3 regions of the Salimicrobium jeotgali genome follow, and region 3 is predicted to be linked to each of the others. Evidence: predicted binding sites of a transcription regulator. Region 3 holds the regulator's gene; each other region holds the start of a gene.

Region 1 (10,828 bases), 370 kb from region 3:
TCGACGATTGCAGATTCTATCTCGGAAGGTCCTATGCGCTTTCCGGCTACGTTCAGTACATCGTCAGAGCGTCCTGAAATTAAAAAGTAGCCTCTTTCATCCACAGTCGCCCAGTCACCGTGTACCCATATGTCTTTGAAACGGTTCCAATACGTACGATGGTATCGGTCATCGTCTTTGTAGAAACTTTTCGTCATCCCTACCCAGGGCTGCTTCAGCACGAGTTCGCCTACATCGTTCACGACAGGACGTCCCTCGTCATCAAGCACGTCCACATCCATGCCGGGGAGGGCTGCGTTGAAGGTAACGGGCTGAATCGGTTTTACGAGTACGTTTCCTACCATACCGCCAGAGGTCTCTGTACCGCCCGAATAGTTGAAAATCGGTACTCTTTCTTTGCCGACGTGCTTATATAACCAATGCCACGGTTCGGGATTCCACGGTTCACCGGTAGAGCCGATCACTTCAAGGGAAGAGAGGTCATGACGGTCAATCCATGATTCCCCGTGCTTCATCATCCCCCTCACAAGCGTCGGCGAAATGCCGAGATGTGTCACTTTATAACGTTCCACAAGTTCCCACAGACGATCCGGCTCAGGATAGTCCGGAGTACCTTCGAACATGACGATCGATGCTCCGTTTACGAGACCTCCATACACGAGGAAAGGCCCCATCATCCAGCCCATATCCGTGAACCAGAACAGAGTGTCGTCTTTCCCGACATCCATACACATTCCGGCATCAAAAGCCGATTTTACAGGAAAACCGGCATGGGTATGTACCGCTCCTTTCGGGGTGCCTGTCGTCCCGGAAGTATAAATGAGCATAAATGGATCATCGGCGTGTTTCTCCATCGTTTCCACAGAAGCATTAGGCTCTTTCATTTCGTTGAACAGGACGTCTTTCGGTTTCTTTTCAAATGAAACGCCAGCGCGTTCCACTACGATAACGTGTTCCAGGGAATCGCAAACTTCCGCAGCTTTATCCGCTTCTTCTTTCATATTGACAGTTTTCCCTCTCCGGAAGAAACCATCAGCGGTGATGATAGCTTTTGCTTCACATGCGTTGACCCTTGTTTTCACTGCATCCGCTTTATAGCCGGAAAAGGCGGGTGAGAAAATGGCACCTATTTTAGAAATGGCAAGCATGCTGATAAGCGTTTCCGGAAGCATGGGGAGGTAGATGGTGATGATATCTCCTTCAGTGATGCCGAGTTTTTTGAGACCTGCGGCGACAGCATTCACCTCTTCGTCGAGTTCAGTGAACGTATACTTCACCCGGTCTCCATTATCCCCTTCCCAGTACAGGGCAATATCATTTTTCTTATCTTCATCTTTTGTCCATTTATCCAGAGCATTCAGCGTGGCGTTGGTCGTTCCGCCCCGGAACCAGTCGGGATGCGGCGCGCCTCTGGAAAGGTCTAGTGTTTTCTGATAACTGTCGAACCATTCGAAGTCGATTTCCTTTACCGCTTCGTCCCAGAACCAGGAAATATCCGAAACAGTGGCCTGGTGGAACTGCTTATAATCTTCATATCCCAGCCGTTTCATCCATTGATAAAGTCTCGTTTGCTTCATTTTTTCTTCTGATGGAATCCATACGTCTTCATATGTAGTCAATTCAATTTCCTCCTTTTAGTAACCGCTTACAAACATTATAACTAAAATGACAGTCATAAGAAACTGCGGCAAAGAAAACGGATGTGATACGATTGGAATATATACTGTAGAATAATAAGGTAATGGAGTATACCTTGAAAGGAGGAGCGGAAGTGGATAAATTGAAAGTCATTAATCTGGTCAGTCTCGGGGTCGGTATTATTTTCCTTGTATATTTCTTTATATCGATGTTTACCGATGTATCGATGTCGCCGTTATTTCTGGTTATTGCGATACCTATTCTGTTCACGCTGAATGCCATACGTGATTTTTCCGAGGGACGAAAGATTCTCGGTACGGTGAATGTAGTGATACTACTCGTTTTTCTATCGCTCGTCGTTGTTGAACTTTTTTAAGATGAAAAAACTTTATTCCAAAAGTCGGGAGGTGGATGGATATGGGAAAGGGCGGAATATTGGAGAAGGTGATCCGGGGAGTGTTTTTCACCGTTACTCCCGGACTTGCTCTTTATGGACTGGTTACAGGGGACTTCAGCTACCAGTACCTGATGCTTCTCGGTCTTTCGGGAGTACTGGCGATTACCGGAATAGATGACTATGAAAAAGGGAGAAAGTATTGGAGTCTGTTTTCTTTTATTGTGGCATTGTTTTCTCTTATCACTGCCGTCCAAATATTTTTCTCGGATGCCGGCTTATAACTTTCGCAGTAGGGTATATACATAATCAGTATTCAGAATATTGGTGAATTTATTCTGCGTCAGGGGGAGAATCGATGCTCAAAAATTATCAGACCGGAGCTTTTTTTGATGAAATGATGAACAGTGATGCTACACCGAAGCCTCACTACGAATGGTTTTATAAACTGGTGGAACGTTTTTCGGCCCGGGAACTGGATGAAAAGCACGAGACCGCGCAACTGAGTTTTCTGCGTCAGGGTATCACGTTTACCGTCTATAATAATGAAGGCCAGACTGAGAGGACGATGCCGTTCGATTTTATTCCGATCATTATTCCGGAGTCGGAATGGACGATGATCGAAACAGGTATGAAACAGAGAATGACGGCTCTGAATAAGTTTCTGGAAGATATTTATCATGAACGCAGAATTATTGAGGAAGGCGTTATACCGCGGGAACTTGTGGACAATAATCCTTATTATTACCGGAAACAGGTACAGGGCGTCGGTATACCTCTTGATAATCATATCTTTCTCTCCGGCGTCGATCTCATCCGTGACGAACATGGGCAGTATCGTGTGCTGGAAGATAATCTGCGTAACCCTTCCGGAATGTCCTACGTGTTTCAAAATCGCTACGTTATGAGACAAGTGTATCCGGAACTGTTTTTCAATCATTCCATCCGTACCCTTGAGCACGAATTCTCGAAACTGCACCAGGCGGTCTGCGATCACAAACCGTCCGGATGTAAAGGAGAGGCGAATGTGGTACTTCTGACTCCGGGGAGTTACAATTCCGCATATTATGATCACATGTTTCTGGCTCAGCAGATGGGCATCGAGCTCGTGGAGGGCAGAGATCTCTTCGTTCAAGGCGGAGTCGTCTACATGAAAACGATACGCGGTCTGAAACGAGTCGATATTATTTATAGGCGTATTGATGATGATTTTCTTGACCCGGAAGCTTTCCGGCCGGATTCGGCTCTCGGAGTGAACGGACTTCTTGATGCATATAAGAAAGGTAACGTAGCTATCCTGAACGGAATAGGGAATGGCGTTGCGGACGATAAAGCGATGTACGTATACGTTCCCGAAATGATCCGTTTTTATCTTGGAGAGGAACCTCTTATTCCAAACGTGGAAACGTATTTTCTCAGTGATCCGGAACGTCTTCAATACGTTTTAGAGAATATGGAAGAACTGGTTATTAAAAACGTCGGGGCTTCCGGGGGCTACGATATGCTTATCGGTCCTCAGTCCACGGAAGAAGAAAGAGCGCTTTTCCGTGAGAAAGTGATAGAACAGCCGAATCAGTACATTGCCCAGCCTACTATCAAACTGTCGCGGGCTCCGGCTTTTCAGGGTGGGAATGTTTATCCGTGTCACGTGGATTTACGGGTTTTCGTCATGAACGGAACGGAGATGAATGTGCTTCCCGGAGGGTTGTCGAGGGTTGCCCTGAAAGAAGGGTCACTCGTCGTCAACTCTTCTCAGGGAGGAGGCGGCAAAGATACGTGGATTTTGTCGGGAGGAGGCGAAACAGATGCTTAGTCGGACGGCAGACGCTTTATACTGGATGGCGAGAAACCTGGAGCGTTCCGAAAATAACGCCCGGGTACTGAATGTTCAGCTTATAAATATGCTCGAAGCGGCTGATCAGCAAGTGCTGGACAGGGACTGGGAAGAAGTGCTTGAGATTTGTGCTTCCTACCGGGACTACATCAATCATTATTCGAGAATGGAAAGAGGGACTATGATCGAGTATCTGACAATGAATCCGATTAATCCCAATTCCATCGGGAACTGTATGAAAGTCGCGAGAGAGAACACTAAGAATACGCGTGATATCATCCCTGGCGAGTTGTGGGAGATTCTCAATGAATTCCATCTTGATCATCAGGACAGCGGAGGAAATATAGGGACACTGGCACGGACGAAAGACTATTTGAAAACAGTCACCCGCACCTCTATGACCGCGCAGGGGGTAATAGAATCCTCAATGACCAGAGGGGTACCATATACGTTCATCAAGGTTGGCAAGTGGCTTGAGCGTGCGGAGAAGACAGCCCGTATTCTGAACGTCGTCTGTGAGAAACAAAGGCGGGAACCCCTTCAACATACAACGAACAATTATTACTACTGGCTGGCTGCTCTCAGGTTCCTGAACGGATACGATTCATTCATCAAAGAACATCCGCCGACCATGGACTCTGCGTACGTCCTTGATTTTCTTGTAAAAGAAGAAAAGTTTCCGAGGTCGATAAACTACTGTATGACGCATATTAAAGAAGCGATAATGGATCTTGAAGGCGGGCAGGTGCATCACTATTCGGAAGAGCTGTTTCAGCTTACAGATGTGATTCTTGCAGAAATCAGCGATACCGGGATTAAAGACATGAACATGGAAGAACTTATGAGGTTTCTTGACCATTTTCAGAAGCAGTGCATCGCTTTAAGCAGTCTGTTTATGGAAACCTACTATCTTTCTGTACCAACATCCTCAACATGAGAAGGAGCAAACGATTTTATGAAATACCAAATTGAACACACAAATAAATTCCACTATGAAACATCCGTAGATCAAAGCATGAACCACATTCGGTTAAAACCGCGTTCCGATGAATGCCAGCGGGTATTGGCCTACCGTTCGGAGATCTCGCCTGTCTCTGTAATAAAAGAGCACGTCGATGTGTGGGGGAATCACGTGGAAACATTTTTTATTCCCGAAAAACATAAACATTTGACGGTCAAAACGATTTCAACGGTCAGTATTCAGAAGAGCCCTTTTATCGATATGATCCGCTATTCGGACGAAATGAAGCAGATATTTCATTCCGAGCTTTTTCGCAAACACTATCTGGCCTACCTGAACGAAACACCCTATACATTCATGTACAAAGAACAGATTGATCTGCTTACTAAAAATGTCGGTGATCCGACGGATCCGATTCAGTTTTCTATCGACCTGATGAGATACGTGCACAATACGCTGTTTTACAATACAACCACGACGGATGTGAATACGAAAGCACACGAAGCATGGCCTTTGCAGGGAGGGGTGTGTCAGGACTTTGCTCATATTATGATTGCAGTGTTAAGGGGGAACGGGATACCGGCCCGGTACGCCAGTGGATATTTATATATCGGGGAAGATTCGGCTCTCGTCGGGGACGCTGCCACTCATGCCTGGGTGGAAGTGATGGTTCCTGGTGTCGGCTGGACGGGACTCGATCCGACGAACAACGTAGAAGCGCTGGAGAATCATATACGAATCGGCACGGGGCGTGACTATGCAGATGTAAGTCCGCTGCAGGGGGTATATCGCGGAGGGGGACAGAACCTCGACGTAAGTGTAAGCGTAACGCTTTTGGAAGAGTAAGCGACAAATTTAAAAAGGCGCTCCCCCACCGGCGGGTGGAAGGAGCGCTGTTCGATGTTTCTGAATTAACATGTGCAGATGAGTCTTCCTCCCGGAGGTTGGGAGGTCTTTCTCACATGAATGCTCTTTATAAGAGCATACTCACATTATAGATGGGAAAGATATCCTTGTCTATGCAACAAAAGAATAATTTCTGACAGAGTTTTGAATAAAGAAGGGTATGTTTCTCTTTAGTAAGGTAATGAATAAAGAAAAGTTAAAGAGACCATTCAGCATGCCCAGGGTCTGAAGCTCAGGTGCTTTGATTCTGACCCTGTCACGGGAAAGGCTTGCAGAAGCACGTCCGGGCAAAGCCCTTACGGATCGATCACACGACGATTTTTTTCTAATCATTCGGTGGCTGCGACTGGTGGTTATATTGAAGAAGATGTGCTTCTGCTGCAGGAAGAGATTCAGAAAGATTTCCGGAAAGAAATGGTAACGAAAGGTTTCATTTCGGAAAAGACTCCGCTGCCGGAATGAATCCTGTCTCCCCCTCTGCTTAAGCAGAGGGATTTTTTCTATGATAAAATAATTTCAGACGTGAGAATATGTGTTTGATACTGCTTTACTGTACGGGAAAGGAGGAAGAGGGGATTGGAATTTGTGATTGATATGCTGATCGGCGCCGGTCTTGTATTCTTCTTTCTGATCACGTTTATCATTTTTCACACTATCAATAACAGAAAGTGACGATTCCGGCATTCGTACGTACCGGTTTTTAATTTGAATCAGCCAATATTGACCGGCGGTATTTTACACCATAAGAAAAGTATTATTATGAGCAACAGGAGGAGAAGAAAGTGAGTTATTTGAAACGTTTCGGGTATGAATATTACGATCTGAAAAATATACTGAAGACCCGTCACCTTGAAGAAGAGCTGGAGGAAATCAAACAGGAGTTCGCTACGCTGCCGGCAGACTCGTATGCGCAGGAACTGAACAGATACAGAAGATACGGGAGAGCGGTGATTATACCGGGCACAGGCCATGTCCAGTGGTTGCCTTCCGTTCGGACCGAAGAGGGAGAAATGTACAAGTATTTCCAGGGGAGCTTCAACCCTGAATATACGGACAGCGCCCGTGATTTTCCGGCTATTTCAGAGAAAATGCGGGAGAACCGTCTGCTTGATGACATCATTCTGTTCGATTACAGACAGACGTTCTGGAGAGAGGAAGACCTTCTTCTCCCTATTCACGCCGGGGTTCATTTTGTGAAACTGGAAGTGGATAATGAACAGGAAATTGCAGTGTCTTCTCCGAACCATCTCCATCAGGACGGGGAACCATTCACGTTCGCCCATCTTGTCCATCGTCAGAACGCAGAAGGGGGCGGGAATGCTATAGGCACTCCTCATGTAGCGGGAGAAGTACCGGAAAACGTAAACGAGAAACAGCTGCTGAAGCAGATGACGCTGACTTCCCCTCTCGAATCATATGGAGTGTTCGATCCGATGGTCAGTCATTATGTTGCTCCCGTAACGAAAGGGAAAGAAGAAATGAAGGGGGAACGTTCGATGATACTGATTGATTTCCAGCCCACTGTCTGTCCTGACCCGGAGGAGATTTCAAAACAGTTGAGACAGGGAAACTTAATGTTCGCCGACTGACAAACAAAATGCACAGAGGGAGGCGAAATCGCTCTCTTGCCACGAGTCTTTGTCCATATAGGGTACAGGAAAGATTACGAAAATAACAAATTGCTCATTGCCTGTTCAGGACGGAACGGATGCAAGATTATGGGCCGTAAAAAGGAGTGATGATTCATGGATAGTGTTATCTTTGATTTAGACGGGACTCTATGGGATCCCATTTCCACGGTGAAAGATGCCTGGAATGAAACAATTCAGGCACATCGTCCCGAAGAAAAAGAACTTAGTCGGGAAGATATGGAATCTATAATGGGACTCCAAACAGAAGAAGTAGTTAAGAAGTTATTCCCGCATCTTGATCAGTCTGAGGGTGAAAAGATTATCCACAATTGTTTTGAAGCGGAGATCGAAGTAATTAAAAAACAGGGTGGGGAATTATACGAAGGGGTGGAACGTACTCTGCAGCACCTTTATAACAACTATCCTCTGTTTATCGTAAGTAACTGCCAGGACGGCTATATTGAAGCGTTTCTTCAGGCCCATCAGCTGGAGAAATATTTTAAGGACTTTGAAAATCCTGGACGTACCGGCCTCTCCAAAGCAGAGAATATTCAGCTCGTGGTGAAAAGAAACGATCTTAACAGCCCGATTTATGTGGGGGATACCTCGGGAGATAAAGAAGCCGCTCAAAGTGCAGGCCTTCCTTTCTACTACGCATCCTACGGATTTGGTGAGGTGGACAGGGCCGAGCAGACGATTGAAACATTCGCCGATCTACAGTCTCTGTTATAATCGGTATCTTGATTGGAGGGTATCTATGGAGTATCGTTATAAAGATTCCAAGAAGTGGAAGCGTGAGGGCCTCAAATCTCTGTGGCAGGCAATGGCTGCTGTTGCAGCCAACATTATTACTATGGCCTCGATAGACCCTTCCCCTCTGCTTCTCAGTTTCATCCAAATTGTGACAGGAGTCATCATTATTTCCGGGGTAATAAACACTTTCTACTTTTTTACGAGATCGGGAAAAGAATATATAACAGTCGATGACCAGGCTGTACTCATACGCAATGGCCCGTTTTTCAATAAAAAAGAAGTGCTTCTCGGGGACATGACGGGACTTGTGGAAAGAGAAGAAGAGCTCGTCATTGAATACGGAAAAAAGCGCAGAGAAACACTGGTGGAAAAGGAAAATCTTTCAGAAGAAGACTTTCGGGACTTTAAACAGGAAATAAGGAACAAAGCGGAAAGAAACTCAGAAAGATTTAGAAGGGGAGGAAAAGAATGATATTTTTTTACATACTGATGGCAGCGTTCGTCGGGCTGATCACTCTTGGGTGGAGAGGAGCGATCCTGGGCTTTGTGATAGGGATTGTTTACGCAGTAGTCGAGATCAACGCAAAAAAAATTACCAGACTGGAAGAAGAGGTTCGCCGGTTAAAGCAGGGTTCCCGGGAATGAGGAAACCTTACATATATACGATTGGACACTCTTCCCACTCGAAACAGTTCTTTCTTTCTATGCTGAAAGAGGCGAAAGTGAATGCGGTGGCGGATGTACGGGCGTTTCCGGCGAGTCGTAAGTTTTCCCATTTCAATCAGGAGAACATGAAGAAGTGGCTGGCGGGGGGAGGGTTTTCATACTCCTACCACCCTCTCCTTGCAGGACGACGCAATAAAGCAGGCCACGTGCAGTCGAAGGTGAACGGAGCCTGGGAGAACCAGTCCTTTCACAATTATGCAGACTATACACTGACGGAGGAGTTCAGGGAAGGAATAGTCGGGCTCGAAGCACTGGCCGGTGAGAAGGATGTTGCGTATTTTTGTGCGGAAAGACACCCGTCCCGCTGTCACAGACTGCTTGTCAGTAACTGGCTGGAAGCGAACGGATGGGATGTCTATCATATTTTAGATGAAAAGGATGGAATTTCCCTGGTAAAACACGAGCAGGGCCGGTGGGGAGCGATGCCTATCATCGAGAAAGACGGGGTGGTCGTGTATCCGGAAAACGGGTGAAAGAAACATGCCGGGGGCCTGATTCCTTTTGAACCTGAGTATCGATCTTCCTGTATGGCAGACTTTTACAACGGGAGGTTCCGATGCCTGAACAGAAGGATCGCCAGAGTATAAGCAAGGATTCCAATACCCGTAAGTATGAGAGAAGATGTCCATACTTCCGCATCTCCTCCGGCGATTTTTCCGGGTTCATAAAGCGAAAAGGGAGTGATGTTCCGTAACCAGTCGACATCGGTCACAATCTTTCCAATCATATTCATTCCGTAAAAAAGGAAGGTCAACCCGCCTGCTGTCGCTAACGCCGACCTCTCATCGTTCAGCAGGGAAGACACGAGGAAAGAGTACCCCCCTACTGCAAAAAATAACAAAAACCCCACAAAGTTGATCTGAAAAAAATCTTTCATGGCTATCGCATTCTGCTCATCTATCAGCAGTTCGCCGGCAGCCAGTCCCCCGCCGAAATTCAGGACATGTATAATGATAAGACCGCTCAGCAGAACCATCATCTGAGTAAAAGCAATCTGAACCCTGGAGATTCTGGTGGAAAGGAGATAAGCCATGGAACCCCGGTCCACAAGTTTTGCCAGCAACTGCACCGCACTCATTACGCTGAACACACCCAAAATAAGCAGGTAGAATAATCCGTAGTATTCCGCTGAAATAAACTGGCCATAGTTGCCGAAAGCTTCCAGTCCGAGAGCTCTTAATAGAGAATCAGGGAACAGTTCCATCATGCTTTCCATTTCATCGAGATTGTCCGCAAAGAGGGGGAACAGCGACGTCATAAGAACTACATAAATAGCGGAAACGAGACCGAAGCCGAGGAATAATTTAATATTTGATTTCATCATTTGTTTATAAAGCGGAAAATTCATGACCCGGCCTCCTCTGCATCATAGTAATCCATAAATATCTGTTCCAGACTCTGGGTGCCGGCACTGATATTTTTGACGCTGTACTTCGATAATTCGTGGATAAAATTATCAAAGTCCCCCTGGACTTCGACCCGTACGAATAACCCCTCCGTTTTTTTAATGGAAAGCCTGGATTCCTTCATAGCTTCAACATCTTCGGACCGGGTCAGTGTGACATCGAAGACCTTACGTTGCATGGATTGCAGTTCGTGTATATCCTTGACCGTAACAATCTCTCCGTTCCGGATGATAGCTGCACGATCGCACGTTCGTTCGATCTCCGAAAAGCTGTGGGAGGACATCAGAAAGGTTTTTCCCTTTTCCTTCTCTTCCAGCACGAGCTCGACGAAAAGCTTTTGCATAAGGGGGTCCAGTCCGGAGGTGGGTTCATCCAGAATATATACATCGGGGTCGTGCATAAATGTCGCAACGATTCCGACCTTCTGTTTCATGCCTTTGGACATCTTCCGGATAGGAGTATCGGGATCAAACTGGAGACGCTGAATCAGGCTGGTCCGTTTGCTCTTGTCCGTGATCCCCTGCATTCCTGCCATCATATCGAGAAAGTCGCTCCCTGTCATTCCTTCGAGAAAAGCGA
Region 2 (10,828 bases), 540 kb from region 3:
GGTTTTCCTCTTCAAATACTTCGTAAGTTTCCCGGGACATGTAGAAAGTCTTCCTCGGTTTTCCTTCGATGAAGTGAGCAAGAAGCTCATAGTCGATGGTTAGGTCTTCATTAATGATTACACTTAAAGGTACCCTGTCCGATTTTTTTTCGGCATAATCGTTGATGGCTTTTCGTATATCATTCAGGGATAAGTCCATAGTTTCCAGTTCTCTGGGGGCAGATTTCTTTTTCTTTCTCCGAATCCACATAGCACTCTCCTCCGGTATTTTACTGTTATTATAACAAATACGGTGAAGATGTTGGAATTTTCGGAAGAAAATAACAGGAACGTAGACGGTTCGAAAATAATCTGCTATATTTAAAAAGCAATTACTGTACTCACAAGGAAGGGATATGATAACCGTGAAAGAAACGTTGAAAACTGAATATGAAGTAAACGAACGTACAGTTGCTCTCATCGCCATAGAGGAAGAGGGGAAAATCAGAACGAGGGTGATGGAAGTGGAAGATTCATTTATAGTGGACCTGCCCCCCACGAAAGTGATCGACAACTCCTGTAAGTATTTTGGAAGCAACCTCTCCGGTAGAATTTCCGGCACAAAAGCTATTACGAACTACACACACAAATCCCCCATCGTCATCTCCGGGATGCTGAAGCTCTATTACTTCCCGACCATGTCCCCTTCAAGACTTGAATGCTCCTGGATTTCCCACAGTTTTGTACGTGATTTCGCCCCCGGCCAGACCGATCCCAGAAAAACGAGAGTTCAATTTGTAAACAAACTGAGTGAAGAATTGCCCGTCTCCCCCGGCGTATTTTCGAACCAGCTGGAACGCACCGCACAGTTCAGGCTCATGTACGAAAAACGATTCACTTCTACGGTGAGACATTCTTTTGTTTCAGAGCCTTCTCCATCAGTTCCCATAAGATGAATTCCACTTTCCTGCGGATAGCCGGATTGAAATAGTTTCTCTTTTCCTCATAACCTGCAGCCATAAAGGAAAAAGTGGTAAAGGCTTCGTGCCTTGATGTTTCAATAACGTAAACCTGATGCGTATCCATAAATGAACGAAGATGCTTTCTTTCTTCCCTGGCACACACTTCCATTTTACCAAGCAGTTCGAGGTAAGGTTCTTTAATCTTGTGGGCGCCATTCGCTATATGTCGCCGGTCCTGTTTTATGACAGTGATCGCCATTGTCAGGAACAGGTAGCGGGAGGCTTTATCAAGTTGTTTTTCTTTCAGGTGAGCCATACCTGGACCTCCTCTCATTCATTGCGAACATGTGTTCTTGTATGGTAGTATATCATAGAACCCCTTCGCTTATGCAATCCAATTTTCGAAAGTGACACGGTAGGCAGAAAAGAAGAATTCCAGTAAAATAAAATTACTATAGATAAACAGAGTAGGATGAACCTTTATGCCAACGCTTGAGGAATTGAAATTGCTAGCTGAAAATGATCAATTGTTCGATTACGCTATACGGCAACTGGAGAGGCTGGAGCGCTTTGGTCCGCTTCCCGGTATAGTTCTGCCTCTTATCGAAGCTTTTCTCCCTGTTTTGCCGCTCATAGTATTTGTAGTCGCCAATGCCGTGGTGTACGGTCTTATTAAAGGATTTCTCTACTCATGGATCGGGGCTGTGGCAGGAGCCGTACTCGTCTTTCTTATAGTACGAGGTCTCGGACGTCGGCGTTTTTTTCGTTTTTTGAGAAAGAACCGTCAGGTAAAACGGGTGATGGTTTGGTTTGAAGAGCACGGATTCGGTCCGCTGTTTCTTCTCATGTGCTTTCCTTTTTCCCCTTCCGCCATCATTAATGTCGTTGCAGGATTGTCCGGAGTGAAGACCAGAGACTTTTTACTGGCTGCTGTACTCGGGAAATCCGTAATGATTTTTTCGATAACGTTCGTCGGTGACAGCATCACCTCTTTTACTTCGAATCCTGTCAAAACTATCGTTGTGCTTATCTGTATCAGTCTTTTCTGGCTCCTCGGTAAATATTTGGAGCAGCGGCTGGCGGCACGTGCCAGAAGGAAGAAGGGTTGAACCGGCCCTCTCCCGGGTAAATTACCAGTATTAAACCCTTTGGAGGAAACGGAATGAATAAACATAAATATCTGTTTCGTGCGGTCGTTCTGGCAGCCCTTGTGGCGGTGTTCTTCCGCACTTTTATCTTCGTAAGTTATATTGTGGACGGGGAGTCGATGGAGCCTACGTTACACGATGGAAATCTTTTAATGGTGAATAGAGTCTCCTATGAATGGACAGAAATACACCGGCAGGACGTCATCGTTTTTCATTACAACGAAAAAGACGACTATGTAAAAAGGGTGATCGGTCTCCCGGGGGATGAGATAGCCGTGAAAGACGACGAATTATACGTTAACGATGAGCGGTTGGAAGAAACGTATCTTGATAAGCTGCGTCCGGAAAACGGGGAAGTTTTCACCCCCAGTTTCACGCTCGAAGGAATAACAGGAACACCGACAGTCCCTCCGGGTAAACTCTTCGTTCTCGGGGATAACCGCCGGCACAGCCTGGACAGCCGCCGCTTCGGTTTTATCGATTCAGCTTCGGTGGTCGGAAAAGTGTCAATACGTTACTGGCCGATGTCACAGTTGAGTATAACATTTCAATGAACTGCCGCCCGGGTGGTTCATTTTCTTATGGTATTGTAAGATAAGGAAAAAGGAGGAAGGCGGATGAGCATTAAGTTCATAACCGGACGTTCGGGAGCCGGAAAAAGTGACTACTGTCTGAGTGAAATAGAAGCGAAACTTCAAAAGGAACCTGCAGGCCGCCCGATTGTATATCTGGTGCCGGATCAGATGACCTTCCAGCAGGAGTATGCGTTATTGAAGCGGGGGAATATCGACGGTGCGACGAGAGCTCATGTGCTCAGTTTTTCCCGTCTCGCCTGGAAAGTGTTTCAGGAAACCGGAGGTGCGACGAGATCTTATATAAGCTCTACGGGAGTACAGATGCTGCTCAGAAAAATCGTGGAGGAACGCACATCCGATTGGAATGTCTTCCAAAAGGCGATGGAGAAACAGGGATTTATTCATCAGCTGGAAGAAATGATTACGGAATTCAAAAGATATCGCGTGACTCCTGAGACGCTTGAATCCCAAATGGAGGCTATGGAAGGATATGTCCACCGGACCGCTGAAGAAAGGGCGCTGCAGGATAAACTGGAAGATCTTCATTATATCTACAGCCGTCTCACCCACTACATGGAAGGCGTCTACGTGGATGGAGAAGACCAGTTGAAACTGCTCGGAGAGAAAATCCCCCACTCTTCATTTCTTCAGGGTGCAGAAGTATACATAGACGGTTTCCACAGTTTCACTCCCCAGGAGTATGAGGTTCTGCGTGAACTCTTCCAGCATGCGGAACAGGTACAGGTCACACTGACACTCGACGAAGAAGACGGAGAGCCTGAAGATATCGATCTTTTTGCGGAAACGAAAGAAACCTGTGCCATTCTCAGAGAGCTGGCTGAAGAAGGGGGTGTGGAAGTGGAGGAGACGCTGACCCTTTCGAATGAACAGGGCCGTTTTCTTGATCGTAAAGCATTTCAGCACCTGGAGAATAACTTTGAAGAACGTCCTGCCCCTTCTTTCGAAGGAGACGTACCGATCGGTATTTATGAAGCTGTCCACCCCAGGGCGGAAGTGGAAGGAGCTGCCCAGGAAATCCTCCGGCTCGTCCGGGAAGACGGGTACAGGTACCGCGATATAGCAATTCTCATGCGTGATGCCGGTATGTATCACAGTTTAATCGAAACGATTTTCACCGATTATGGTATACCGGTCTTTCTTGATGAAAAGCGGACGATGCTGAACCACCCGCTCCTGGAACTGATACGTTCCGCACTTGATGTCGTAGAGGGGGGCTGGCGCTATGATGCGGTATTCCGGCTGTTGAAAACCGGTTTTATCCCTTCCGGCGATAAGAAACATCCTCTTAACGAAGAAGCCATTGATGAGTTGGAAAATTATGTTCTCGAATATGGCATCCGTTCGAGGGAGCAATGGAGATCGGCGGAGCCATGGAAATATCAGCGATTTCGGGGTTTTGAACAGGCGGCACAGACGGATGAAGAGAAACAGAAGCAGGATCGCATTAACGCATACCGTCATCAGGTGACAGAAGCCCTCGGGAATCTGGATGACGACCTCCGGGGCAGGAAATCCAATGAAAAGAGGGCGACCGCTCTTTTTGAATGGCTGGACAGAATGGACGTTCCGGGCACGCTTGAAATATGGAGAAGTTTCTATGATGAAAACGGAGAAGTGGAGAAAGGAAGGGAGCAGGAACAGGTATGGGACAGTCTGCTTCAACTTCTCGACGAAATGGTGGAGATGATAGGGGAAGAAACTATGTCCCTTCAGGTATTCCGCCAGGCATTCGAAAGTGGTCTCGATGCCCTTACTTTCGCTCACGTACCTCCAAGTATGGATCATATCATTGTCGGAAGCGTGGACCGTTCCAGATTAAACGGCATCAAAGCCGGATTTCTTCTCGGAGTCAACGAAGGAACGTGGCCAATGAAACCTGCCGGAGACGGAATGATTTCTGAGGAAGACCGGGAACTTCTGTCCCGGCATGGAGTGGAATTAGCGGCCGGAAGTCGCGAAAGACTGCTTTACGACCGTTTCTACATGTATCTTGCAGCAACGATGCCGAGCGGGAAATTATGGGTGAGTTATCCGTTGAGTGATGAGGAAGGTAAAGCGAAGGCGGCTTCTCCCCTGATCACCCGCATTGAAGAACTGTTTCCGGCCTGCAGGGAACATGTGCTTCTTCAGGATCCGGACGATCTGGAAGAAGCCGAACGTTTTATCACGACGCCGGTCAAGACGCGATCGGCTCTCACTGCCCAGCTGGCCCGTTATATTAAAGGATACCGGATCCAGGATGCCTGGTGGGGCGTGTTGAACTGGTATATTCAGGCGGAAACGAAAGAGAGCACGACGCGAAGAGTGCTTCACAGCCTGTTTTATAAAAATGAACCCGTTCAACTCCAGCAGGAAACAGCCCGCCGCATGCATAAGAAACAGGTGAAAACGAGTGTTTCCGCCCTGGAATCTTACTACAGCTGCGGATTTCAGCACTTTGCCGGTAAAGGGCTGAATCTGGAAGAACGACGGACGTATAAATTGGACGCCCCTGATATAGGTCAGTTGTTCCACGAGGCTCTTCGGCAGATAACCGACTGGATCGGAAAGGAAGGGAAGCGGTTTTCGGAGCTGGATCGTTCCTCTGCCGAACAGTATGCGCGCCGTGCCACACAGGAACTTGCACCGGTTCTGCAGCATCAGGTGCTCAGAAGTTCGAATCGATACAGATATATTCAGGAAAAGTTGAGTAAAGTGATCGCCCAGGCAACATATATCCTCGGAGAACAGGCGAGACGGACGAATTTTGCTCCTGTCGGTCTTGAACTCGGTTTCGGGGAAGTGAAAGATTCAGCCCTTCCGGCTATGAGTCTGGATCTTCCGAACGGCTTCGAACTCATGCTCAGAGGAAGAATCGACCGGGTGGATCAGGCTGTTGATAATGAAGAGATGTTCCTGAGAATCATTGACTACAAGTCAAGTGCAAGAGGTCTGAATCTTTCCGATGTATATTACGGTCTTTCGCTGCAGATGCTTATTTATCTCGAAGTTATATTACAGAATGCGAAAGAATGGCTCGGAATGGAGGCGACTCCTGCAGGTGTACTGTATTTCCACGTCCACAACCCGATGATTACAGGAAAGAAAGTGCTGAACGATGAAGAACTGGAACGGGAAATCGTGAAAAGTTTCAAAATGCAGGGGCTGCTTCTGGAAGATGAAGCCGCTGTCCGCATGATGGATACAGAGACGGATAAAGGTTACAGCCCGGTGGTTCCGGCAGGATTAAAGGAAAAAGGCGGTTTTTATTCCAATTCCAAAGTGGCGGACAGGGAAAGGTTCGAAGCGCTGGACGGTTACGTTCGTAAACTGATGACGCAGGCGGGGATGGATATTACGGAAGGCAATATTCCGCTTAATCCATATCAGAAGAAACAGGAAACGGCATGTCAGTTCTGTTCCTTCCGTTCCGTCTGTCAGTTCGACCCGACTCTTGCGGAGAACCAGTACCGGAAGCTGGCCGATATGAAAGACAGTAAAGTCTGGGAGAAATTGAAGGAAAAGGGGGAAGTCGATGGTTAGCTGGACAAAAGAACAGGAAGAGGCGATTTATAATTCCGGCCATGATATTCTCGTCTCGGCAGCGGCAGGATCGGGAAAAACAGCGGTTCTTGTAGAAAGGATCATTCAAAAGGTGATCGACAGGCAGAACCCGGTGGATATCCACTCCCTTCTCGTAGTAACCTTCACGAACGCAGCAGCTCAGGAAATGAGGAACAGGGTGACGGAGGCGCTCGACAAAGCTCTTGAACAGTCGCCGGATTCTATCCACCTGAAAAAACAGCTGTCCCTTGTGCAGAGTGCGTCCATTTCGACACTTCATTCCTTCTGTATGGAAGTGATAAGGAAACATGCGTATCTTCTGGATATCGATCCGGCCTTCAGAATTGCGGATTCCGTAGAAGCGGATTTAATGAAGCAGGAAGTGCTGGAAGATCTTCTGGAAGACTGGTATGGACGAGAAGGCGAGGAGCGAACCCGGTTTTTTGACCTGGTGGACCGGTTCTCGGGGGACCGTCATGACCTGGACGTGGAGTCGCTTATTCTTCAGATGTACACCTTCTCGGAACAGCATCCGTGGCCGGAAGATTGGCTGGACCAGGTGGCAGAAATGTATAACGTTTCAGTGAATGAAGAGGTGGAAGATCTGCCCTGGTTTGTGCTGCTGAAAAGAGAAGTACACCATCAGCTTGAAGCTATGGAAAAAGAAGCAGAAGAATTCCTTGAACTTACCCGCAAGCCGGACGGCCCTTATACATACGGGGAAACGGCAGACAAGGATCTCGCTCTTGTACGTGAAGCGAAAGCCAGCCTCGCCACGTCCTGGCAGTCGCTTGAGAACTACGTGAAAGAAGCTAAATTTCCATCACTGTCGAGAAAAAAATCAGACGTGACAGAGGATAAGAAAAATGAAGCGAAAGAAATACGGGAAAGATATAAGAAAAGATTCAAAAAGATTCAGGAAGAATGGTTTGCACGCCCCCTTGTGAGATATCTTGAAGAGATGGGGGAATTGTATCCGGTCATCGTTCAGCTGGGAGTTGTAGTGAAAGATTTTAAACAGCGCTACCAGGAAGCGAAGAAAGAAAAAGGAGTAGTCGATTTCTCCGACCTGGAGCATTATGCACTGAATATTTTACGGGATGAAAGTTCACAGCCGGAACATCTCGTACCTTCGCAGGTGGCGAAAAATTATCAGCGCCAGTTTACGGAAGTACTCGTAGATGAGTACCAGGACACGAATCTGGTACAGGAGACGCTCCTTAAACTATTGACTGCCGATGACGGGGCGGGAGATTTGTTTATGGTGGGGGATGTGAAACAGAGTATATACCGCTTCCGGCACGCGGAACCTTCCCTGTTTCTCCAGAAGTACAGCCGTTTCCAGCAGAAAGAAGAAGACGGAGAGAGAATAGATCTGGCCAAAAATTTCCGCAGCCGGACCCAGGTGCTCGATGCAACGAACTATCTATTCCGTCAAATTCTCGACGAAGAGGTCGGGGAGATGGAGTATGAGAAAGAAGCCGAACTTATTTACGGGAACACCTCCTACGACGAATGGTTCAAAGAAGACACGAGCACGGAACTTCTGTTAATTGACCGGGAAGAAGCAGAAGAGGAGCAGGAGGACATGGAAGAAGATTACCGTGATCTGGAAAAGGCACAGCTGGAAGCCCGGGCTTACGCAGGGAAAATCAGAGGATGGCTCGGGTATGATGGAAACGAGCCGATGCAGGTAATGGATAAAGAAACAGGTATGCCGAGACCTCTTAAATTCAGGGATATAGTATTTCTCCAACGTTCCATGACGTGGGCGCCGGTTATAATGGATGAACTTAAACAGCAGGGGATTCCGGTCTACGCAGAACTTTCCACCGGGTATTTCGAAGCGATTGAAATCCGGGTAATGATCAGCCTGTTGAAGATCATTGATAATCCGAAACAGGATATTCCACTGGCTTCGGTACTCAGGTCTCCGATTGTCGGGTTGGATGAGGACGAGCTTGCACGCATCCGTCTGGAAGACAAGCGGACAAATTATTATGAAGCTGTTAAATTATATACCGCCAAAGAAACGGATTCGTTAAGCGGAAAACTGGACCGTTTTCTGATCATGCTCCACGATTTCCGGGAGCGGGCGCGACAGGGAGCCCTGTCTGAACTGATCTGGTACATTTACCGTGAGACCGGTTACTATGATTTTACAGGAGGTATGCCTGGAGGACGTCAGCGTCAGGCAAATCTCCGGGCACTTTATGACCGTGCCCGCTCCTATGAGACTACATCTTTCCGCGGACTGTTCCGTTTCCTTCGTTTCATTGAAAGAATGGAAGAAAGGGGAGACGATCTTGGGGCGGCCCGGGCTCTTGGAGAGCAGGAAGATGTCGTGCGGATTATGACGATCCACAAAAGTAAGGGACTGGAATTTCCGGTGGTCATTCTCGGAGGTATTGATAAGCAATTCAATATGAAAGATCTTAATTCCCGGTATTTACTCCACAAAGATCTCGGCTTCGGATCGAAATACATCGACCCCGAAAAAAGGCTCACTTACCCGACGATCGCTTATCACGCTTTGCGCGAAAAGAAAAAAAGAGAGATGCTCGCCGAAGAAATGCGGGTGCTCTATGTGGCTCTTACGAGGGCTAAGGAAAAACTGGTGCTTGTAGGAAATGTCGCTTCTTTTCAGGCAAAACAGGAGGAATGGAAGCGTTTTGCCCGCTATGAACCATGGACACTGCCGGCAGCTGACAGGCTGAGCGCGAAATCGTACCTGGACTGGATCGGTCCTTCTCTTGTCCGACATCAGCAGGCCCAAATTCTTACGGCCGGGGAAGTGGAAGTGGCAACTTCTTCCGCTATTCACAAGGATGAATCACAGTGGTCTGTCGGAGTCATCCACGGCAGAGAATTAACCGGTACAGAAAAGGAAAGAGAACATCGGGATGATACAGTGAAAGAATCCGTTTTTAAGTGGTCTCCCGTTGATCACGAAATAGAACCGTTTGTTGAGAAAAGACTGGGTTATCGCTATCCTCATGAACAGGCAGCGAGACGACGCGCCAAACAGACGGTGACGGAAATCAAGAGGAATCAGGAAGTGGATGAATATGCCGACACGACTCTTGCTCTTCCTTACCGGCCTCCGATGAGAAAGAGACCTAAATTTATGCAGCAGGAAAAAGCGCTCACTGCCGCCGAGCGGGGGACAGCTATGCACACCGTGATGCAGCACATTCCTCTAAAACCTCATACCTCCCGGGAAGTGGAAGAATTCACTGAAAAACTTATTACCCGGGAAATAATAACACGTCAGGAAGCGGACGCAATCGATGCCGAGGCCATTTCCCGTTTTTTTGATACAGAAACGGGTGAGACAGTAATTTCCGAACCGGGAGTGGAACGTGAAGCAGCTTTCAACTATATGCTTCCTGCAAAAGAAGTATATAGCGACTGGAAGGAAGACGATAACGACCGGGTATTTATCCAGGGGATTGTGGATCTTCTCATCCCTTATAAAGATGGATATATTCTGCTTGACTACAAAACAGACAGTCTGAGCGGAAAGGAAACGGATGAAGAGCTTTCTTCCCGTTACCGCACCCAGCTCTCCCTTTATACAAAAGCGATTGAGGATATAAGAAAAAAGAAAGTGTACAAAAGCATACTTTACTTTTTCGATGCAGCAAAAGTTGTGGAGGTGAAAGGGGATTGAAGTGATGGAGGAGATTTGTGAGTTGTGCTGGCGCTTCCCGGTGAAAACAACAGAACACCATCTTACCCCTAAACAGTACGGAGGCGTACACGGGCCGACGGTTCAATTATGTACGGCCTGCCATCGTCAGATTCATGCACTTTTCTCCAACCGGGAACTGGCCCGGTTCTACAACCGGATTGAACGACTCCAGGACCACCCTGATATGAAAAAGTATGTGAAATGGGTGCAGAAGCAGGATCCGGCTAAAAGAGTCACTACGAAAAAAGCCAATAGAAGGAAGTAAGGGGGGAGGACTATGCCGAAGGGAGGCCCAATAGTAGAGAAGGAGCGTCTGGAATGGGTGGATGTCGCCAGAGGCTTCGCGATATTCGGTATTTTTATGGTGAACGCTCCGGCGTTTAACGCCCCTTTTTTTCTATATGGAGGAGGAGAGGAGTATTTTTCTTCAGAAATGAGCGGAATGATCCGGGCGATCATTGATATCTTCTTCCAGGCAAGTTTTTACACGCTCTTTGCTCTTATGTTCGGGTTTGGCCTGCAAATGATGAAAGACCGACTGGTGGCAAAAGGCGTAAGTTACGAACCCGTTTTACAGCGAAGGATGTTTATTCTTTTTCTTTTCGGAATCGTACATGCTTTCCTTATATGGCACGGAGACATACTGCTCACCTATAGCATTCTCGGGATGATTCTTCTGCTATTTATGAAAGGGAAGAACCGGACGCTGCTTCGTTCCGCTTTCGGAATGCTGGCTGCCGTAACGTTACCATTCACTTTACTGCTTTATGCAGCCAGAGATTTCAATGCGGCTGTGATGAACAGGGAAGCTATACAGGCGGCAATGACGAGTTATGGTGAAGGGACGCTCGGGGAGATATGGGCGCAGAATTTGACGGACTGGTGGTATACGAACAGCCCGGGGAA
Region 3 (10,828 bases):
TGTCATTGGAATCATATAGTACTATGAGTTTTCCGAGACCGAGGTGACCCGCAAGAGACGCGGATTCCTGAGATACACCTTCCATAAGGTCTCCATCACTGCAGATGACATACGTATTATGATCGATGATCGAATGTTTATCTGTATTGTAGTTGGCCGAAAGATGGGCTTCCGCCATCGCCATTCCGGTAGCCATGGCAATACCCTGCCCGAGCGGTCCGGTCGTAGCTTCCACGCCATGTGTATGCCCCACTTCCGGATGTCCGGGCGTTTTGGAGTCCCACTGGCGGAAATTTTTGATATCATCCATCGTTACGTTATATCCGGAAAGATGAAGCAGACTGTACTGCAACATGGATCCGTGGCCTGCCGAAAGTACAAACCGATCACGGTTGAACCAGTCGGAGTTCTTCGGGTTGTGATCCATATACTCCGTCCAGAGTTTGTAAGCCATAGGCGCCGTGCCCATCGGCATACCAGGATGTCCCGAGCTCGCTTTTTCCACTGCATCGATCGTCAGTGTACGAATAGTATTAATAGACTTCTGTTCAATATCTTTAGTCAATGCCATTCCCCTTTCTGATGCGGAATATGTAACAAGTATAATCCTATAATGAAATAGGGTTCGTAGCAAGTCAGTAAACCGCTTTCACACAAAAAACCTGCGATTCCCGCAGGTTTTTAATGTTTTTTCTCATTCTGCTGCATGCGTTTCACTTTCTCCGGAGTAACGTCCTGTCCTTCCGGATCGATGACTGTCATTCCTTTCAAATGGTTCTTGAAAGATTTTCTCACGTTCTGTAAATATTCCTGACGTAATTCATGCTGTTCGTTCTGCTCTTCAGAAGAAAGTCCCTGCTCTTTTTTCTTATTAGCTAAAGCGTTTATACGATCAAGCTTGTGTTGTGCCAACATGTTTTGTCACCTCTTTACTTACCCTGTATATACTGAAGGGTATTATCTTTAATTATGATAACGCGACGTATTTTCATTTTCAAATGTTTGGCTTTCTTTATATCTGCGATGCACTGTCGCCTTGGAGACATCATACCCCATACCGCGGAGAGTAGCCGCAATTTCCTGAAACGTGAGCTTCTTTTCCCGGAGACGTGCCACTTCCTCTACAGGAAAATCAATACGTTCCCGCCCCCTGGCCTGGTCGATGTTCTTTAAATTTTTGGAAGGGTCATAGCCATCTTCCACCGCTTTTTTCATCCCACGTCGGATTTTCATGTTATGAAGATAGCGCTGATACTCTTCCACCACTCCGACGATCTGCAGAACCATGGAATCAGACTCGGAAATCTCCATCTCTCCGCTTCCCGTCACCGTATAGATCGTTACATCAAGCTTTTCGAGCTGGTGTAAAAGGGCGATTTTCGTGTTTCCCCTGCCGAGTCTCGTCTCATCCTGAATCAGGAGTGCTTCCGCTTTTTTCGAGGAGAAAATATCAAGGGCACGAAGTATACCTTCCCTTTCGATGGAGTATCCGCTGGCTTTTTCTTCGATAACTTCCACAATATCCATACTATGATTCTCCGCAAGTTCCTTAAGTTCTTCCTTCTGTCTCTGTATAGACGTAACCTGGGTCTCTTTTTCCGTACTTACTCTGCAATACAAGACCGCTTTCATCCTTACCACCTCTCCCACAGAAAAATGATACAGGATTTAAACACTGGAAACCATTGAGATGTATAGGAAAACCAGACTCAGAATGAACAGAATGATATGAGTAAGATCCTGCTTGGATAATTTATGAAACATGGAATACCTCCCGATAGAACTATTGTTCCTTAGAACTTATGTTCGTGTAGTTATCATTATATACGAACTATTGTTCCTGTCAACACAAAAGTTCGAACGCGTGTTTGTATTCCGGCACCCTACGTGCTACAATATATGTAATAAATTTTCTATACAGGATGTGACATTATGACTAACCTATCCAAACGACAGCAGGAAATATTGAATTTCATAAAACAGGAAGTAATCGACAAAGGGTATCCCCCGTCCGTCAGGGAAATCGGGAAGTACGTAGGACTTGCTTCCAGTTCTACCGTACATGGACACCTCGCGAGACTGGAAAAGAAAGGTTTCATCCGGAGAGACCCGACGAAACCCCGGGCGATCGAAGTGATAGATCTGGAGGAAGGTACTAAAATCCCTAAAGGGGAAGCGACGTTCGCCCCCGTAATCGGTAAAGTAACCGCCGGTGTTCCTATAACTGCAGTAGAGAATATCGAAGAATACCTTCCGGTGCCGGATACGATAAGCAGCACGGAAGAAGATACTTTCATACTCGTCATCCAGGGGGAGAGTATGATAGAAGCCGGCGTTCTGGACGGAGACAAAGTAATCGTCCGTAAGCAGAACACCGCGCAGAACGGAGATATCGTTGTCGGTATGACGGACGAGGGTGAAGCTACAGTGAAGCGATTCTTCAAAGAAGCGGATCACGTACGCCTTCAGCCGGAAAACTCCTCCATGGAGCCTATCCTTCTCGATGACGTCACCATCCTCGGAAAAGTGGTCGGCTTATTTAGGAACGTACACTGAACCGCTTCCCCTGTATACACTTAAAAATCCTCCATTACCGGCCGGTAATGGAGGATTTTTATTTTAGTTTTATGGTCATGTAAATCTAAACGTTCTCAACGGAAATTACCTTGAGAGGAGGTTCAGATTAATACGTCTGCAGATACTGTTCCCTCTCCCAAGGGTGTACCTGGGTACGGAACATGTTCCACTCGATTTCTTTCGCTTCGATAAAGTGCTCATACAGGTGTTCGCCCAACGCCTTCACCATCACGTCATTCTTCTTAAGTTCCTGAAGTGCATCATACAGTGTAGCCGGAAGATCGGTCACTCCCGCTTCTCTGCGCTCTTCCTCATCCATCACATAAATGTTGCGATCCACCGGTTCAGGTACTTCCAGTTTGTTCTCGATACCGTCGAGACCCGCAGCAAGCAGAGCGGCCATTCCCATATACGGGTTCGCGGCCGGATCGACACTCCGCACTTCGATACGGGTACTTACTCCGCGGGACGTCGGAACGCGGATGAGCGGACTTCTGTTCTGGGACGACCAGGCTACATATGAAGGAGCTTCATATCCCGGAACGAGACGCTTATAGGAATTCACTATAGGATTCGTTATTGCTGTGAAAGCCATCGCATGCTTCAGAATACCGGCAGTAAACTGATAAGCTACGTCCGAGAGCTGTTCTTTGCCGTTCTCATCGAAGAAAGCATTACCTTCTTCCGTGAACAGGGACATGTTTGCGTGCATACCGGAACCGTTCACTCCGAAGAGAGGTTTAGGCATAAACGTTGCATGCAGACCGTGTTTACGGGCAATGGTTTTTACAACGAGTTTAAACGTCTGGATATCGTCACAGTGCTTCACTGCTTCCGAATATTTGAAGTCGATTTCATGCTGCCCGGGAGCGACTTCGTGGTGGGAAGCCTCGATTTCGAAACCCATCTCCTCAAGCTCCAGTACGATATCCCGTCGACAGTTCTCCCCGAGGTCGGTCGGAGCAAGGTCGAAGTAACCGCCTTTGTCGTTCAGTTCAAGCGTAGGGTTCATGTTTTCATCCATCTTGAACAGGAAAAATTCCGGTTCGGTACCGAGATTGAAAGCGGAGAAACCGAGCTCTTCCATTCTTTTCAGGTTGCGCTTCAGGTTGTAGCGCGGGCATCCCTCGAATGGAGTACCGTCCGTGTTGTAAATGTCACAGATGAATCGTGCCACTTTCCCTTTCTCGGATGTCCATGGAAGTACGAGGAACGAATCGAAATCCGGTACCAGATACATATCGGACTCCTCGATTCGTACGAATCCTTCAATGGAAGAACCGTCGAACATCATCACTCCGTCCAGAGCTTTGTCGAGCTGGCTGAACGGGATCTCCACGTTTTTGATAATACCGAGCATATCCGTAAACTGCAGACGGATGAATTTGACGTTCTCTTCCTCGATCTTCTTGTAAATTTCTTCTCTTGTTAAGCCCATACATGTGCCTCCCGTAATTTAGTGAAAGAATCTTGATAATTCTCCCTGTCTGAGTCCAAAATTTCCTTTTCCTGCATCATTCTCAATTTCCTTACGAAGCATTTTCCGTAACTCTTTTTCGCTGAGCTGATGGTAGACTTCCTGTACTTCTCCGGGTTTGTAATCAGGGCGGGGCGTTTCCTGTTTCAAATCGAACACCTGCCTGATACCCGCAAGATTGACCCCTTTTTCTACAAGTGATTTAATCTCAAGAAGCCGGTCTACATCATTAAACGAAAACAGTCGCTGATTCCCTTTGGAACGGGCCGGAGTCACCAGCCCATTCTGCTCGTAATAACGAATTTGCCTCGGAGTGAGGGCAGTAAGGGATTGGACGATTCCCATAGAAAACAGCGGCATGGAACGTCGTACTTCATCACTCATTTCTGCCACCCCCTCCAAGAATTCTTACTATTATTATAATTCAAAGTGGATAATTGTCAAGCGATGTCAGGAAAGTTGACATGAAAAAAGCCGGAGTATTCCGGCTCCCTTTCTCAGTTCCCTATGACGTAACAGCATCCACGGCACGCCGCACTGCTATTTTTACGTGTTCCGCCGTAAGTCCTCCCTGGACAAAAGCCATGTAGGGAGGCCGGAGCGGGCCGTCTGCTGTCAGTTCAAGGCTCGCACCCTGAATAAACGTTCCGGCCGCCATGATGACGTCGGAATCGTACCCCGGAAGCGGGCCCGGTTCCGGAAGGGCGAAGGCATTTACCGGCGAAGCTTTCTGGATCTCCCGGCAGAAATCGACCATCTGCTCCGCATTGTCGAAGTACACCGTCTGAATCAGGTCCGTACGGTATTCATCATAAAACGGTTTTGTCCGGAATCCGTAACTATCCAGATATTTAGCCGTGTAAACCGCTCCTTTCAGAGCTTCCCCGACTACGTGGGGGGCGATGAATATGCCCTGGTACATCTCCTGCAGAACGGAAAGCGTCGCACCCATTTCCTTGCCGAGTCCGGGAGCCGTGAGCCGGTGCGCACAGGCAGTAATCAGTTCTTTCCGCCCGGCTATGTACCCGCCGGTACGCACAATACCGCCGCCCGGGTTCTTGATGAGGGAGCCCGCGATCAGATCAGCTCCCGCTTCCAGCGGTTCCGCTTTCTCTACAAATTCCCCGTAACAGTTGTCCACAAACACAATCGCATCAGGTTTCACTGCTTTTATTTCCTTTACCATCCCTTCGATATCCTCAATGGTAAAAGAAGGTCTGTCTGCATATCCCTTGGACCTCTGGATGGCTACCATCTTCGTCCGTGAAGTGATGACTTCCCTGAAACGCTCTGCATCCACCGCCCCTTCTTTTAAAGGTAAGGCACGATAGCTGATGCCGAAGTCGTGCAGGGAGCCGTGGTCTGCTCCATCCCCGGCAGGTTCAATTACTTCACGAAGAGTGTCGTAAGGTTCACCCGTCACATACAGAAGTTCATCCCCCGGACGGAGAACACCGAAAAAAGCGGTGGAAATCGCATGAGTCCCCGATACGAGCTGAGGTCTGACAAGCGCATCTTCAGCTCCGAATATTTCCGCATAAACTCCTTCGAGCGTATCTCTTCCTTCATCATCATAGCCGTAGCCTGTCTCCGAATGGAAATGGCGATCCGCTACGTTCTGATTTTGAAAAGCATCCAGCACTTTTTCCTGATTATGCAGCACGATGTCCTCGATCTTTTCTTTATAAGGACGGATTTCTTCTTCTATATTCACAATATCATTCATCTTTATGCTCCTTCGGTATTACTTTATCCCTCAAAGGGTGCAGAGGGTCGATATATCCGCGCACGACGTACTCCCCGCGCTCTTCGAGGAATTCACGTACGTAAACGAGCGTGTTAAGCTCCAGTGTTTTTAAGAATTTACCTTCTTCCGCTTTTACATACGTATGGTACGGATCCCAGTTTTCCGATAGTACTTCTTCAATTGCCGATAGTGCGTCCCCGACTCCTCTGTCATCTTTAAAGGAAGTCTGGACCGACGGCTTTTCCATCGGTGTGAATGGTCCCTCTACCTTATCCTGCTTATTATAAACGGTAAGCCGGGGCAAATTCTCGGCTCCAAGTTCTTCAAGGAGAGAGAGGACCGTTTTTTCATGCTGGTCATGATCGGAAGCCGAAGCATCCACGATGTGCAGAATGAAGTCGGCTTCCGTCACTTCTTCGAGCGTGGAACGGAAGGCGGCAATCAATGTTGTAGGCAGGTGCTGTATGAAACCTACCGTGTCGGACATGAGAACTTCGAGCCCCGATGGGAGCTGGGTCTGCCGCGTCAACGGATCGAGTGTAGCGAACAGCTTATCCTCCTGCAGAGAATCAGCGGAAGTTATTTTATTGAAAAAGGTCGTCTTGCCGGCGTTCGTATATCCGACGATCGCCACCTGAAACGCACTGTTCTCTTTTCTTCTTTCTCTGTATTGCTTCCTGTGCTCCACGACCTGATCGAGTCTCGTCCTTACATCACGGATCCTTCTTCTGATGTGACGGCGGTCTGTTTCCAGCTTCGTTTCCCCCGGGCCTCGCGTACCTATTCCGCCTCCGAGTCTCGACAACTGAACGCCCTGACCCGACAGTCTCGGCAGGAGATATTGCAACTGGGCAAGTTCCACCTGCAGTTTACCTTCTTTAGTTTTGGCTCTATACGCAAAAATATCCAGAATCAGCTGGCTTCTGTCTATGACCCTCACTTCCAGACGGTTCGTAATATTTCTGAGCTGCGTCGGCGACAGTTCATCATTGATGATTACCAGTTCAATTTCATGTTCCTCTATAACGCCTGCCGCTTCTTCCAGCTTCCCGTCACCGAGGTAATGAGCTTTATGAGGTTTTTCCAGCTGCTGGACAAGAACACTCACAACTTCGCCTCCGGCAGTTTTAGTTAAATCTTTCAGTTCTTCCAGTGAATAATCGAATGTTTCTTTTTTTCTCGGGTCTTTTCTTGCTAAAATCAGCGCCTTCTCTTTATCCAAAGATAAGCATCCCCCTTTAATAAAAGTCTTTATTACTTCAGTCTTCCCGCTGTGGACCGATTTCATCCTTCCGGAAAAGATTCTTCCTCCCTGATATCCTCTCATACTGTATCATCAGGGAAAAAGGTGGCGAATTAAGTTCTGCCGGCAGAAGCCGACAGACTTTTTTTCAATAATAAAACCGGGCCAAAAGCGCCCGGTTTACATGTCTTCTAATGTAACATTTTTATTTGGAGAAAAAGTGGAAATCGCATGTTTGAAGATCAACTGCTGCTTCCCTTCAGTTTCAACGAGCACTGTAAAGTTATCGAAAGCTTTGATAGTTCCCTTTAACTGGAAACCGTTCAGCAGGAACAGCGTCAACGGAATCTTTTCCTTACGCAACTGATTCAAGTAATTATCCTGAATGTTCACTGTCTGGCTCATAAAATGATCCTCCTCCATTCTATCTCTCTAGCTTAACAGTTTATTTCTCCGGCAACATCAAAAATCCTTCTAAATCCGACAAAATTAAAGAAACTTTTTCTGCAAAATTCTCCTCGGTCACTTCATACCACTCTACGGGAAGCTTATTTTTGAAATACGTGTACTGTCGTTTGGCGTATCTCCTTGAATTTCTCTGCAGAAGAGCTACCGCTTCCTCCAACTCTTTCTCCCCCTCGAGATAAGGGATCAATTCTTTGTAACCGATAGCTTTCATCGCCTGGGTCTCTTTCGGATATTTTTCCAGGAGATTGCTGATTTCTCCCGGAAGTCCGCCTTTGACCATGTAATTGACCCGTTGGTCAATCCTGTTGTACAACACTTTCCTTTCCATCTCGAGACCGATCATTCTGAAGTCGTAAAATGGAGGCTGCTGCAGTGACTCATGCTCGGATTTTGTCTTTCCGGTCACTTCATAAATTTCTAAAGCTCTAAGTACGCGTTTCGTATTATTAGGGTGAACTCTCTCCGCTTCATCCGGATCGATCAGGGTAAGCCGTTCGTGCATCTTCTCTTTTCCATCCTGTTCGAGTTCACGGGCCAGCCTTTCGCTTTTTACATGGTCCCGCGGAGTGTCAGAAAAAGAATAATCATATAGGAGGCCCTGAATATACATACCTGTACCCCCTACTATCACCGGCACTTTCCCTCTCGAGAAAATGTCTTCGATCAACTCTCTTCCCCGGTCCTGAAACTCGGCAGCCGAAAACGTGTCATCAGGGTACTTGATATCGATCATGTGATGAGGCACGCCTTCCGCTTCCGAATTCGTGATTTTCGCAGTCCCTATATCCATTCCTTTATAAATCTGCATGGAATCCCCGCTGATCACCTCCCCGTCAAATGCTTTACAGACTTCCACTCCCAGTTTCGATTTCCCTACCGCAGTGGGTCCCACGATGGAGACAACTTTTCTATTCATTAAAAAATCCCCGCTTTCTAATATATATTTTACACCATTCCCGCACCGAACTACAGAGGTAACTGAAAACGTTACGTGTTTATATCTGAATCCGTTACTAAAAACTAACGTTTTTAGTTACATGAAACTAAATGTTACCGTTAGTTTTTTTAAAGGTTTTCGTTAGTTTCTCTTTCCAAATCCGTTATCCTGTAGTACTATAGCATTTAGGAGCGTGATATCGATGCTTAACGAGAGAATCAAAAAGTTAAGGAAAGAAAATCGTTATACACAGCAGGAACTGGCCGAAGAAATTGAAGTCACCTCCCAAGTAGTGTCCAACTGGGAGAGGGCCTATACCTTTCCTGATGTAAATGACGTCAGAAACTTAGCCAAAGCTTTACATACAACATCCGACTACCTGCTTGGGCTCTCCGATAATTCGGTGGATCAATATTCGAGAATACTTCGTCACCTGGAAGAAATAGACCTTTCCTGTCCGCTGTTTCTCCAATATGACAAATTGACGGAGCTGGATGCACAAAACATTCATCAGCTGGAAAACTACTTTCAGTTTTTACTGCAGCAACAGCAGAACTGAAGCCGTTTTTCCGGCATATTTTCACATAAGAAAAAGGATGACGTTAAAGCAACAGTAACGTCATCCTTTTTACGTATCTGAAATTAATTCATGACTCTTTTAAACATTTTCTCAATATCATACTCGGAAAAGAAGACGATGATAGGACGGCCGTGAGGGCATGTAAAAGGATCTTCGGCAGCTGCCAGATCATCTAGTAACACTTCCATATCCCTTGGCGTCAGGTGGTGGTTGGCCTTTATAGATCCTTTGCAGGACATGAGCGCCGCTGCATCATTCCGGAAGTTTTCAATGTTAATGTTGTTGGACTGTTCCAATTCCTCTACAATCTCTTCGATAATCTCCCCTTCATACCCTTTCGGAAACCATTCAGGATGAGAACGGACAATAAAAGTATTCGTTCCGAACGATTCGAAGAATACCCCGATGTTTTCGAGTATGTGACTGTTTTCCTCAATTTTCAAAGCGGTTCTGGCAGGAAATGTGAAGGTCAACGGGACGAGCAGCTCCTGCACTGTCTGATCCGGTTCCCCCAGCTTTTTTTTGAAACGTTCGTATTTGATCCTTTCCTGCGCAGCATGCTGATCTATCATGTACATGCCTCTTTCATTCTGTGCAATAATATAAGTTCCGTGGAGCTGACCGACCGGATACATATGAGGAACTCTTTGCGTGTTCTCCTCTTCTTCCTGCCGGATATCTCCGGAGTCTTTCACTGTTTCTTCTGCCGGCTCAGGTTCCAAAGGGAACGGATTTTCTTTTTCCGGCCCGGGAGTACTTTCATCTATACGTTCTGTTTCGTAACTTTGATTGCTGTTGGCTGCAATCTCAGAAACCCGCGGTTTTTCAAAAACCATGGAGGTCTGTTCCCTTTTATCTTCTTTTTTGTTGATCGTCGATGTCCCTTCCGGTATCAGCGTTTCTTCCCGGAAGGCTTGTTTAATCGTATTCTGAATAAGTTCGAAAAGTTCCTGTTCTTTGCTGAATCTGACCTCGAGTTTGGCGGGGTGAACGTTCACATCCAAAAGGGAGGGATCCATATCAATATTAATAAGGGCTACGGGGTATTTTCCTAAAGGAAGCAGCGTATCATAGCCTTTGAGAATCGCCTGGACGAGTTTAGGGTTACGGATAAACCTTCCGTTCACTATCAAAGACATATAAGCCCTTGAAGCACGGGTGATTTCCGGTCTTCCAATCAGCATCTCAAGCTTGAAATCTTTATCTCCGGCAGACGTTCTCTTCATCTTTCTTGCTACGTTGCTTCCATATATTTGAGAAAGGACCTGCAGCTGATCTCCACGTCCGCTCGTCTGGAATAACGTTTTCCCCTGATGCTCCAGACTTACTTTTACGTGCGGGTTAGCGAGTGCCATACGATTCACAACGTCAGTGACGTGCCCGAGTTCAGTATGGATAGTTTTCATATACTTCAGCCTTGCAGGCGTGTTGAAAAATAATTCCTCCACTTTTATTTCCGTACCCTGTCTTGCATCGCTTGCTTCATGGTTCTTGACTTCTCCTCCCTCAAGATAAAGACTGATTCCGGAGGTGTCACCGGTGGAAGTTTTTACGCTGAGCTTACTGACAGCCGCTATACTTGCAAGAGCCTCTCCCCGAAAGCCCAATGTTTTCACATGAAACAAATCACGTTCATCTCTGATTTTTGACGTGGCGTGCCGCTGAAAAGCTCTTACCGCATCCTCTTTTTCCATACCTTTGCCGTTATCAGCGATACGGATATATTCAAGTCCGGCTTCTCTCAGTTCTACATTAACTACGGAACTTCCGGCATCTATACTGTTTTCCATCAGTTCTTT

What was found. The regulator LexA, encoded in region 3, represses DNA repair genes until DNA is damaged. The targets are predictions, from matches to a motif close to CGAACATATGTTCG.
Region 1: AAV35_RS08600 (2OG-Fe dioxygenase family protein) is a predicted target of LexA. The motif match lies at 6,259-6,272, and genes of this name have one in related genera.
Region 2: AAV35_RS09450 (YhjD family protein) is a predicted target of LexA. The motif match lies at 1,282-1,295, and genes of this name have one in related genera.

The regions. Positions count from the first base shown of each region.
Region 1 covers NZ_CP011361.2:1,709,199-1,720,026, reverse strand. The annotation lists gene AAV35_RS08625 (AMP-binding protein) at 1-1,619, opposite strand, end outside; gene AAV35_RS08620 (hypothetical protein) at 1,772-2,014, shown strand; gene AAV35_RS08615 (hypothetical protein) at 2,050-2,316, shown strand; gene AAV35_RS08610 (circularly permuted type 2 ATP-grasp protein) at 2,391-3,845, shown strand; gene AAV35_RS14550 (alpha-E domain-containing protein) at 3,838-4,803, shown strand; gene AAV35_RS14545 (transglutaminase family protein) at 4,822-5,673, shown strand; gene AAV35_RS08600 (2OG-Fe dioxygenase family protein) at 6,516-7,322, shown strand; gene AAV35_RS08595 (HAD family hydrolase) at 7,479-8,096, shown strand; gene AAV35_RS08590 (hypothetical protein) at 8,122-8,589, shown strand; gene AAV35_RS14370 (hypothetical protein) at 8,586-8,762, shown strand; gene AAV35_RS08585 (DUF488 domain-containing protein) at 8,759-9,316, shown strand; gene AAV35_RS08580 (ABC transporter permease subunit) at 9,382-10,191, opposite strand; gene AAV35_RS08575 (ABC transporter ATP-binding protein) at 10,188-10,828, opposite strand, start outside.
Region 2 covers NZ_CP011361.2:1,886,990-1,897,817, reverse strand. The annotation lists gene AAV35_RS09460 (DUF3939 domain-containing protein) at 1-250, opposite strand, end outside; gene AAV35_RS09455 (competence protein ComK) at 396-935, shown strand; gene AAV35_RS09450 (YhjD family protein) at 880-1,257, opposite strand; gene AAV35_RS09445 (TVP38/TMEM64 family protein) at 1,424-2,050, shown strand; gene lepB (signal peptidase I) at 2,104-2,643, shown strand; gene addB (helicase-exonuclease AddAB subunit AddB) at 2,707-6,207, shown strand; gene addA (helicase-exonuclease AddAB subunit AddA) at 6,200-9,901, shown strand; gene AAV35_RS09425 (hypothetical protein) at 9,906-10,187, shown strand; gene AAV35_RS09420 (DUF418 domain-containing protein) at 10,200-10,828, shown strand, end outside.
Region 3 covers NZ_CP011361.2:1,343,641-1,354,468, forward strand. The annotation lists gene tkt (transketolase) at 1-565, opposite strand, end outside; gene AAV35_RS06770 (DUF896 domain-containing protein) at 682-915, opposite strand; gene AAV35_RS06775 (YneB family resolvase-like protein) at 964-1,632, opposite strand; gene lexA (transcriptional repressor LexA) at 1,933-2,556, shown strand; gene glnA (type I glutamate--ammonia ligase) at 2,684-4,015, opposite strand; gene AAV35_RS06790 (MerR family transcriptional regulator) at 4,034-4,438, opposite strand; gene AAV35_RS06795 (methionine gamma-lyase family protein) at 4,560-5,780, opposite strand; gene hflX (GTPase HflX) at 5,773-7,023, opposite strand; gene hfq (RNA chaperone Hfq) at 7,225-7,449, opposite strand; gene miaA (tRNA (adenosine(37)-N6)-dimethylallyltransferase MiaA) at 7,490-8,428, opposite strand; gene AAV35_RS06815 (helix-turn-helix domain-containing protein) at 8,652-9,008, shown strand; gene mutL (DNA mismatch repair endonuclease MutL) at 9,092-10,828, opposite strand, start outside.